One region of the Clavibacter californiensis genome, then DNA from elsewhere that is predicted to be linked to it. Evidence: riboswitches for the same ligand, from Rfam matches in the RefSeq annotation. Region 1 holds a riboswitch; the other holds the start of a gene.
What was found. Region 1 has a riboswitch for thiamine pyrophosphate ahead of thiM (hydroxyethylthiazole kinase). Riboswitches for the same ligand answer to the same signal wherever they lie in the genome.

Region 2: it holds a riboswitch for thiamine pyrophosphate, as region 1 does, so the genes downstream of both, FGD68_RS09545 (ECF transporter S component) here and thiM (hydroxyethylthiazole kinase) in region 1, are expected to answer to the same signal.

Annotation. Positions count from the first base shown of each region.
Region 1 is NZ_CP040792.1:2,702,258-2,707,605, forward strand. It holds gene FGD68_RS13030 (maltokinase N-terminal cap-like domain-containing protein) at 1-522, shown strand, start outside; gene FGD68_RS13035 (hypothetical protein) at 691-885, shown strand; gene FGD68_RS13040 (S9 family peptidase) at 895-3,057, shown strand; TPP riboswitch at 3,118-3,209, shown strand; gene thiM (hydroxyethylthiazole kinase) at 3,200-4,027, shown strand; gene thiD (bifunctional hydroxymethylpyrimidine kinase/phosphomethylpyrimidine kinase) at 4,024-5,348, shown strand, end outside.
Region 2 is NZ_CP040792.1:1,962,515-1,967,862, forward strand. It holds gene glgX (glycogen debranching protein GlgX) at 1-1,798, opposite strand, end outside; gene FGD68_RS09540 (hypothetical protein) at 2,005-2,337, shown strand; TPP riboswitch at 2,464-2,564, shown strand; gene FGD68_RS09545 (ECF transporter S component) at 2,600-3,253, shown strand; gene FGD68_RS09550 (ABC transporter ATP-binding protein) at 3,256-4,818, shown strand; gene FGD68_RS09555 (energy-coupling factor transporter transmembrane component T family protein) at 4,815-5,348, shown strand, end outside.

The DNA of each region.
Region 1 (5,348 bases):
GCGACGGCCGAGCGCGAGGTCCCCGAGATCGCCGCCTTCCACGACGCCATCGCGAGCGTGTACGACGCCGCCGAGAAGGGCGAGTGGCCGAAGCTGCAGCGCATCCACGGCGACTACCACCTCGGCCAGGTGCTCTCGGTGCCGAACCGCGGCTGGGTGCTCCTCGACTTCGAGGGCGAGCCGCTCCGGCCGATGCACGAGCGTTCGCTGCCCGACGTCACGCTCCGCGACGTCGCGGGCATGCTCCGTTCGTTCGACTACGTCGCCGGCTCCTACGCGCTCGCGCATCCCGGCAAGTCCGCCGCCGCGTGGGCCTCCGCGGCCCGCCGCGCGTTCGTCGACGGCTACATCGCCCGCTCCGGCACCGACCTCCGCGCGAACCGCGCCCTGCTCGACGCGTTCGAGATCGACAAGGCCGTGTACGAGGCGATCTACGAGGTACGCAACCGCCGGGCTGGCTGTCGATCCCGCTGCAGGCCGTCGCGCGCCTCGCCACCCGTTCGAGCACGCTCGGCGCGGTGACCACTCCGGGCGCCACCGGGCCGCGCGAAGCGGGGCCGCTGGTCCCCTGACCTCGGCCGGCACCCGGAGCCGGGGACGGCTCCGGCCTCGCCGCGCTCGGGCCCGGTAGCATCGGCGCACGCTCGCGTCCGTGCCCGGCCGTGGCCGTGGCCGACGGAGGGGACGCGGATGCTCGGACAGGCGCTGCTCGCCCTCGTCGGCGTCGCGCTGATCCTCCTCTCCTGGCCGGTCGGTGCATCCGCCGACGGGTCGGGCTGGTGGGGCGTCGTCGGCGGCGGGCTCATCGTCGTCGGCGCCGCCCTGGCTGCCGTCCGGTCCCGTCGCCCGGGCCGCGTCCGGCGAGGGTCCCCGCCGCGTCGGTAGGCTCGACGGATGACCGACCCCGCCGTCCCGGCCGTCTCCTCCCCCGCATCCGAGCCCTCCACCACCCCTCCCGTCGCGGACCAGCGTCCGATCGTTCGCACGTTCCACGGGGACACGTTCGTCGACCGGTACGAGTGGCTGCGCGACAAGGACTCGCCCGACGTCATCGCGCACCTCGAGGCCGAGAACGCGTACACGGAAGGCGCGACCGCGCACCTGGAGCCGCTGCGCGAGCGGATCTTCACGGAGATCAAGGACCGCACGCAGGAGACCGACCTCTCGGTGCCCGTCCGCGAGGGCGACTGGTGGTACTACGCCCGCACGGTCGAGGGGTCGCAGTACGCGATCCGCTGCCGCCGTCCCGTCGCCGGCCCCGACGACTGGACCCCGCCGGCCATCGAGCCCACGGACGGCGGCGCGATCGAGGGTGAGCAGGTCCTCCTCGACTCCAACGTCGAGGCGGACGGCCACGAGTTCTTCTCCCTCGGCGCGTTCGAGGTGAGCCCCGACGGATCGCTCCTCGCCTACTCGACCGACACCGAGGGCGACGAGCGGTTCACGCTCAGGATCCGCGACCTGGCCACGGGCGAGGACCTCGCCGACGAGATCCCCGGCACCAGCCACGGCGCGACCTTCTCGGCGCACGGCGACCACCTCTTCTACGTCACGGTCGACGACGCCTGGCGCCCCGACACCGTGTGGCGCCACCGCGTCGGCACCCCCGCGTCGCAGGACGTGAAGGTGTTCACCGAGCCCGACGAGAGCTACTTCGTGGGCTTCGGCATGACGCGCAGCCGGCAGTACCTCACCATCTACGTCGGCTCGAAGATCACGACCGAGGTGCTGCTGCTCGACGCCGGGGATCCCACGGGCGAGTTCCGCTCGGTGTGGCCGCGCCGCCACGGGGTGGAGTACGACGTCGACCATGCGGTCATCGACGGATCCGACCGGCTCCTCATCCTGCACAACGACGGCGCCACGAACTTCGAGCTCATCGACGTGCCGGCGGACGACCCGACCTCCACGTCCGACCGCCAGGTCGTCATCCCCCACGACGACGACGTGCGCCTCGAGGACGCCAGCGCGTTCGCCGACCACCTCGTGATCTCCTACCGCCGCGAGGGCCTGACGCGCGTCGGCGTGATCCCCTTCGACCGCGTGCTCGACGGCGAGCAGCTGCACGAGATCGCGTTCGACGAGCCGATCTACACGGTCGGCACGGCGGGCAACCCCGAGTTCGCGCAGCCCACCGTCCGCCTCGGCTACACGAGCCTCGCGACCCCTGCCACGACCTACGACTACGTGCTCGCGACCCGGGAGCTGCGCCTCCTCAAGCAGCAGCCGGTGCGTGGCGGATACGACCCCGACGACTACGTGCAGACCCGCGAGTGGGCGACCGCGGAGGACGGCACGGAGATCCCGCTGTCTGTCATCTACAAGCGCGGCCTCGTGCACCCCGGCACGCCCGCGCCGCTCCTGCTGTACGGCTACGGCTCCTACGAGGCGAGCATCGATCCGTCGTTCTCCATCGCGCGGCTGTCGCTGCTCGACCGGGGCATGGCGTTCGTCATCGCGCACGTGCGCGGCGGCGGCGAGATGGGCCGACGCTGGTACGACGAGGGCAAGACGCTCACCAAGAGGAACACGTTCACCGACTTCGTCGCGGCCGCCGACCACCTCATCGCCCGCGGGTGGACGAGCCCCGAGAAGCTCGTGGCCGAGGGCCGAAGCGCCGGCGGGCTGCTGATGGGCGCGGTCGCGAACATCGCGCCGGACCGGTTCGCCGGGATCCTCGCGGGCGTGCCGTTCGTCGACGCGCTCACGAGCATCCTCGACCCGTCGCTGCCGCTCACCGTGATCGAGTGGGACGAGTGGGGCGACCCGCTGCACGATGCCGAGGTGTACGCGTACATGAAGTCGTACACGCCGTACGAGAACGTGCGCGAGGGCGTGCAGTACCCGCGGATCCTCGCGGTCACGAGCCTCAACGACACGCGCGTGCTCTACGTCGAGCCCGCGAAGTGGACGGCCCGCCTCCGCGAGGTCGGCGCGCCCGTGCTGCTGCGCACCGAGATGCAGGCCGGCCACGGCGGCAAGTCGGGCCGCTACGACGCGTGGCGCGAGCGCGCCTCCGACTACGCGTGGGTGCTCGACGTGGCGGGGCTCGCCTAGCGCGCGGCAGGCCTCCGCCGCCGGTCGACCGGCGGCTGCGACGCGTCTCCCCTAGGGTGGATCCCTGACACGGGGTGCCCACGAGGGCTGAGATGAGACCCGTCGCACCTGATCCGGTTCGCACCGGCGGAGGGATGTCATCATGAGCGCTGCGCGCCCATCGGCCCACGAGATCACGGGGACGGGGACCGCCTCGGCGGCTCTCCTCCAGCAGCTGCGGGAGCGCGTGCCGCTCGTGCAGTGCATCACGAACGCGGTCGTCACCGGCTTCACCGCGAACGTCCTGCTCGCGCTGGGCGCCGCGCCCGCGATGACGGACGTGCCGACCGAGGCGGGGCCGTTCGCGCGCATCGCGTCGGGACTGCTCGTCAACCTCGGCACGCCGCACGCGGAGCAGCGGGAGGCCTCCGTCGAGGCCGCTCACGCGGCGCGCGAGGCGGGCACGCCGTGGGTGCTGGATCCCGTCGCCGTCGGCGCCCTGCCGGTGCGGACGCGGCTCGCGCACGAGCTCGTGGCGCTGTCGCCGACGATCGTGCGCGGCAACGCCTCGGAGGTCATCGCGCTCGCGACCGGCGGCGCGGGCGGCCGCGGGGTCGACGCCACCGACGAGGTGGAGGCGGCGCTCGACGCCGCGACGCTGCTCGCGCGCACCTTCGGCACGGTGGTCGCGATCTCGGGGCCGGTCGACCACATCACGGACGGCCACCGGGTCGTCCGGGTGCACACGGGCGACGCGCTGCTCACCAAGGTCACGGGCGGCGGGTGCGCGCTCGGCGCCGTGATGGCGGCCTTCGCGTCGCTGGACCCGGATCCGCTGCGGACCGTCGTCACCGCGACGAGCGTCTACACGATCGCCGCGAAGGTCGCCGCCGAGAGATCGAGCGGGCCGGGATCCTTCGCGGTCGCGCTGCTCGACGCGCTCGACGCCGTCACGCCCGAGCTCGTCGCCCAGCGCGAGCGCCTCTCGTGAGCGCGCTCGACCTCTCCGTCTACCTCGTCACCGATCCGGCCCTGTGCGGCGCGCGCGGCGTGACCGCGGTCGTCGCCGCGGCGGTGGCGGGCGGGGCGACGGCGGTGCAGATCCGCGACAAGCACGCGAGCGGCGCCGAGCTGCTGGAGACGGTGGTCGCGGCCGCGGAGGCCATCGACGCCCATGCGGCCGCGCATCCATCCGCTCGGCGCCCGCTGCTGCTCGTCGACGACCGCGTCGACGTCGTCCTCGCGGCGCTGGCCCGCGGTGCGCGGGTGGACGGCGTGCACGTGGGCCAGTCCGACGTGCCCGCCGACCTGGTACGGCGGATGCTCGACGCCGCCAGCCCGGATCGACGTCTCGTGCTGGGCCTCACCGCGAACACGCCCGCCCACGTCGAGGCGGTGCGGGCGATGCCGGCGGGCACGGTCGACTACCTCGGCGTCGGGGTGATCCGGCCCACGACCACCAAACCCGACCACCCGGCACCGCTCGGGCACGACGGGTTCGGGATCATCGCGGGGCTCTCGCCCGTCCCGTGCGTCGCGATCGGCGGGGTCGACGTGCGCGACGTCGAGGCGATCGCGGCGGCCGGCGGCGCGGGGACGGCGGTCGTGTCGGCGATCTGCGCAGCGGAGGATCCCGAGGCCGCGGCGCGCGAGCTCACGGACGCGTGGGCGCAGGTGCGCGCGGGCGGGTCCGCGGAGGCGACGGGATCGGACGCGCCCACCGCGGATGCGACCGCGACGGCGAGCGCCGCGCCAGCCACGCCACCCGACTCCGCCCGCGTCCCCCGCGTCCTCAGCATCGCGGGCACGGATCCCACGGGCGGCGCGGGCATCCACGCCGACCTCAAGTCGATCGCGGCGAACGGCGGCTACGGCATGGCCGTCGTCACGGCGCTCGTCGCGCAGAACACGACGGGCGTGCGGGAGATCCACGTGCCGCCCGTCGCGTTCCTGCGCGCGCAGCTCGACGCGGTGTCCGACGACGTCGTGATCGACGCCGTGAAGATCGGCATGCTCGGATCCGCCGCCGTGGTCGACGAGGTCGCCGACTGGCTGCGTGCGGTGCGCCCGCCGGTCGTGGTGCTGGATCCGGTGATGGTCGCCCAGTCCGGCGACGCCCTCCTCGACGCCGACGCGACCGAGGCGCTCCGCCGCCTGCTGCCGCTCGCCGACGTCGTCACGCCGAACCTGCCCGAGCTCGCCGCGCTCCTCGGCGAGAGCGAGGCCGACGGCTGGGATCAGGCGCTCGCGCAGGGCCGGGCCCTGGCGGCGCGGCACGGCGTCCGCGTGATCGTCAAGGGCGGGCACCTGCG
Region 2 (5,348 bases), 740 kb from region 1:
CCGCGTCCAGCCACACGATGTCGGGCAGCGGCTCGCCCTCGCCGCGGCGCACGGGCCGGCCGTCGAAGAAGCGCCCGCGACGGAAGGTCGGGTGCTCCTTGCGGAGCCGCACGACGGACGCGGTGAACTCGACGAGCGGCTGGTCGGCCTGGTCCCAGTGCACCCAGCTGATCTCGTTGTCCTGCGCGTAGGTGTTGTTGTTGCCCTGCTGCGTGCGGCCGAGCTCGTCGCCGTGCAGGATCATCGGCACGCCCTGCGACAGGATCATGGTCGCGAGCATGTTGCGCTGCTGACGCCCCCGCAGGGTCGCGATGGTCGGATCGTCGGTCGGCCCCTCCACGCCCATGTTCCAGGAGCGGTTGTGGCTCTCGCCGTCCTTGTTGTCCTCGCCGTTGGCCTCGTTGTGCTTCTCGTTGTACGAGACGAGGTCGGCGATCGTGAAGCCGTCGTGCGCGGTGATGAAGTTGATCGACGCCACCGGCCGGCGCCCCGAGTGCTCGTAGAGGTCGGCGGATCCCGTGATGCGCGCCGCGAACTCGCCGAGCGAGGAGGCCTCGCCGCGCCAGAAGTCGCGGACGGTGTCGCGGTACTTGCCGTTCCACTCGGTCCACTGCGGCGGGAAGTTGCCCACCTGGTAGCCGCCGGGGCCCACGTCCCAGGGCTCGGCGATGAGCTTGACCTGCGACACCACCGGGTCCTGCTGCACGAGCTCGAAGAAGGTGGCGAGCTTGTCGACGTCGTAGAACTCGCGCGCGAGCGCCGAGGCGAGGTCGAAGCGGAACCCGTCCACGTGCATCTCGGTGACCCAGTAGCGCAGCGAGTCCATGATCAGCTGCAGCGCGTGCGGGTGGCGCACGTTGAGCGAGTTCCCCGTGCCCGTGTAGTCCATGTAGTAGGTGGGGTCGTCCTCCATGAGCCGGTAGTAGGCCTGGTTGTCGATGCCCTTGAACGAGAGCGTCGGCCCGAGGTGGTTGCCCTCCGCCGTGTGGTTGTAGACCACGTCGAGGATGACCTCGATGCCGGCGGCGTGCAGCGCGCGCACCATGGACTTGAACTCCTGCACCTGCTGGCCGAGCTCGCCCGTGGACGAGTAGGCGTTGTGCGGCGCGAAGAAGCCGATCGTGTTGTAGCCCCAGTAGTTGCGGAGGCCCTTTTCGAGCAGGGTGTTGTCCTGCACGAACTGGTGCACGGGCATCAGCTCGATGGCGGTGACGCCGAGCCTCTGCAGGTGGTCGATGACGGCGGGGTGCGCGATGCCCGCGTAGGTGCCGCGCAGCTCCTCGGGGATCCGCGGGTTCAGCTGCGTGAGCCCCTTCACGTGCGCCTCGTACACGACGGTCTCGCTGTACGGGGTGCGGGGGAGGCGGTCGCCGTCCCAGTCGAAGAACGGGTTGACCACGACGCCGAGCATCATGTGCGGTCCGGAGTCCTCGTCGTTGCGGCTCGACGGGTCGCCGAACTCGTACGCGAACAGCGACGGGTCCCAGTCGAACTCGCCGCAGGTGGCCTTGGCGTAGGGATCCAGCAGCAGCTTCGCGGGGTTCGACCGGTGGCCGTTCTCCGGCTCGTACGGCCCGGTGACCCGGTAGCCGTAGCGCTGGCCCGGCTGCACGTGCGGGAGGTAGCAGTGCCAGACGTGCGCGTCGACCTCCGTCACGTCCACGCGGGTCTCGGTGCCGTCCTCCTCGATGAGGCACAGCTGCACGCGCTCGGCGATCTCGCTGAAGAGCGCGAAGTTCGTGCCGCTCCCGTCGAAGGTCGCGCCGAGCGGATAGGGGTTTCCGGGCCAGGTGTGCAAGTGGTCCTCCAGTTGGGTCGACTCGTCCGCCGACAGCGCGCGGGCGTGCGTGCGCGGGGTCCGTCGGGGGCGGGGCAGGCAGTGGATCAGCGTGGGCCGCAAAGGCAGGAGGCCGGATGCGACGCAGCGACGCACCAGGGCCGAGGTTACCGCGAGGACGCGGATGGCCCGGCATCCTCGGGGCGCCGCGGGGTACGGTGGGACGCATGACCAACCTCGTCGCACAGCTCGCAGAGAACGTGAAGAACGCCGGAGTGGGGACGGTCTACGGCGACCCCCTCGACATCGACGGCTCGACCATCGTGCCGGTGGCCTTCGCCTGGTACGGATTCGGCGGGGGCAGCGACCTCCCCGACTCCGACGGCAACGTCGCGGGCGGCGGCGGGGGCGGCGGCGCCACCTGGCCCATCGGCGCCTACATCGCCACCGACGGGGAGGTGCGGTTCCAGCCCAACGTCATCGCGCTGCTCGCGGTGGCCACGCCCGTCATCTGGATCTCCGGCAAGGTCCTCGTCAAGCTCATCAAGACGCTGAAGTAGCCGGCGCGCACGACCACCGCGGAGCGCGGATGCCCTCGGGCATCCGCGCTCCCGTGCGTCCGGGACGCGCGTGCATCCCGCGCCCGCGCCCCGGGCGCGTCGACCGCGCGCTAGTATCGCCTCGAACACGGGAGTCCGGTGAGCCGGGCTGAGAGGAAGACACCCAGTCTTCGACCGTCGAACCTGATCTGGATCATGCCAGCGCAGGGAGGCTTCCATCTCGCACCCGTGCCCTCTTCCACTCATCCGAAGGGCACGTCCAATGACCGCATCACCCTCGTCCACGGCATCCGCCGTCCCCGCCGACGCCGGCGCCCGCGCGCCCCGCTCCGGCCTGCGCGCCCGCTGGCGCGTCATCGACATCGTCGTGGCCAGCGTCCTCGGCGTCGCCTCCGGCCTCGTCTTCGTCATCTGGAACACGGCGTCCGTGCCGGTCGGCGGCTTCTTCGAGCCGCTGCTCCCCGGCCTCCAGGCGCTGGCCGGCGGCGGCTGGCTGTTCGCGGGCGTCCTCACCGGCATCGTGATCCGCAAGCCCGGCGCCGCCCTGTACGGCGAGCTGCTCGCCGCGTTCGTCTCCATGCTCGTCGGGAACGTCTGGGGCGTCGGCACGCTCCTCTCCGGCCTCACCCAGGGCCTCGGCGCGGAGCTGGTGCTCCTCGTCTTCCTCTACGCGAACTGGCGCGCCTACGTCGCCGTGCTCGCGGGCATGGGAGCCGGGCTCGGCATGGCGATCACCGACCTCATCACCTACTACCCGGGATCCACGCCGCTCTTCGCCACGATCTACACGATCGCCGCGCTCGTCTCGGGCGCGGTCGTCGCGGGGCTGCTCTCGTGGCTCGTCGCCCGCGCGCTCGCCCGCACCGGCGCTCTCTCGCGCTTCGCCTCGGGCCGCGACACCGCGGCCCGCGTCTGACCGTGCGGCGGCCGGGCCGTCGCACCCCGTCGGTCGCCGCGTCGCGCGTCCCGCTCGCAGGACCCGATGCGACGGCCGACGCGGCGGGCGGAGCGTCCGTCCGGGCCGAGGGCTGGGGCTGGCGGCACGCGGGCCGGAGCGCCTGGGCGGTCCGCGACGTCGACCTGGTCATCGAGCCGGGGGAGCGGGTGCTGCTCCTCGGCGCGTCCGGCGCGGGGAAGACGACGCTCATGCACGCCCTCGCGGGCGTCCTCGGCGGCGACGACGAGGGGGAGACCCGCGGCAGCCTGCTCGTCGACGGGCAGGATCCGGCCGTCCGCCGCGGCCGCGCGGGCCTCGTGCTGCAGGATCCGGACGCGCAGGTGATCCTCTCCCGTGTCGGCGACGACGTCGCGTTCGGCTGCGAGAACCTCGGCGTCCCGCGCGACGAGATCTGGATCCGCGTCCGCGCCGCGCTCGACGCCGTCGGGCTCGAGGTCGCCCTCGACCGCTCCACGACCGCGCTCTCCGGCGGGCAGAAGCAGCGTCTCGCCCTCGCCGGCGTCCTCGCGATGCGGCCCGGGCTCCTCCTCCTCGACGAGCCGACCGCCAACCTCGACCCGGAGGGCGTCGGGGAGGTGCGGCGCGCCGTCGAGTCCGTGGTCGAGCGGAGCGGCGCCACCCTCGTCGTCATCGAGCACCGGGTCGCCGTGTGGCAGGACCTCGTCGACCGGGTCGTCGTGCTCGGAGCGGACGGCGGGATCCTCGCCGACGGCGCGCCGGACGACGTCCTCCACGACCAGGGTGCGTCCCTCGCGGCCGCGGGCGTCTGGGTGCCGGGACGGGAGCCCTCAGCGCCCGCCCGGGAGCGTGCCGAGCCCGCGCCGCTCCTCCGCGCGGACGGGCTCGCGATCGGCAGGGGCGGCGCGCGCGGCACCGCGGTCGCCGACGGGATCGGCGTCGCGCTGGCGTCGGGCCGCGTCACCGCCCTCACCGGCCCGAACGGCGGCGGCAAGAGCACGCTCGCGCTCACGCTCGGCGGCCTGCTGCCCGCGATGTCCGGCCGGGTCGGCGCGGAGGCGGCCCTGGCCGACGGCCTCGGCGCGGATCCCGCCACCTGGCGCTCGCGCGAGCTCGCGGCACGCATCGGCACCGTGTTCCAGGACCCGGAGCACCAGTTCCTCGCCGGCACCGTGCGCGCCGAGCTCGAGGTCGGGCCGCGTGCGGTGGGCATGGATCCCGCCCACGCCGACCGCCGCGTCGACGAGCTGCTCGTGCGCCTGCGGCTCGACGGCCTCGCGCAGGCCAACCCCTTCACCCTCTCCGGCGGGGAGAAGCGGCGCCTGTCGGTGGCGACCGCCCTCGCGACCGCGCCGCGCCTCCTCGTCCTCGACGAGCCGACCTTCGGGCAGGACGCCCGCACCTGGGCCGAGCTCGTCGCGCTCCTCGCCGACCTCGTCGACCGCGACGGCGTCGGGGTCCTCGCCGTCACGCACGACGCGGAACTCGTCCGCGCGCTGGCGGACGACGTCCTCCGCCTCGACACCGCCTCCGGCCGGGCGGCCCGTCTGGAGGTCGTGCGATGAGCGCCGCTCCGTCCTCCGTGGTCCTCACCGCTCGCGCCACCGGCCTCGCCGCCATCAACCCCGTCGCGCGCCTCGCGGCGGCCCTCCTGCTGACCCTGGTCCTCGTGCTGAGCCTCGACGTGGTCTCCGCGGGCGCGGCGCTGCTGCTCGAGCTGCTCCTCCTGCCGTTGGCGGGGATCCGGCCGCGCGCCTTCCTCGTCCGAGGGATCCCGATCTGGATCGCGGCCCCCGGCGCGGGCCTCACGATCCTGCTCTACGGACGCACGTCCGGCGAGGTGTACGCGCAGTTCCTGCTCGTGGTCGTCACCGAGGGCTCGGTGCTGCTCGCGGTGGCGACCACGCTGCGCGTCCTGGCGATCGGCGTCGCGTCGCTCGTGCTCTTCACGGACGTGGATCCCACGGACCTCGCCGACGGCCTCGCCCAGATCGCGCGCCTGCCGTCCCGCTTCGTCCTCGGCGCGCTCGCGGGTGTCCGGCTCGTCGGCCTCCTCCTCGACGACTGGCGCTCGCTCGAGCTCGCCCGACGCGCA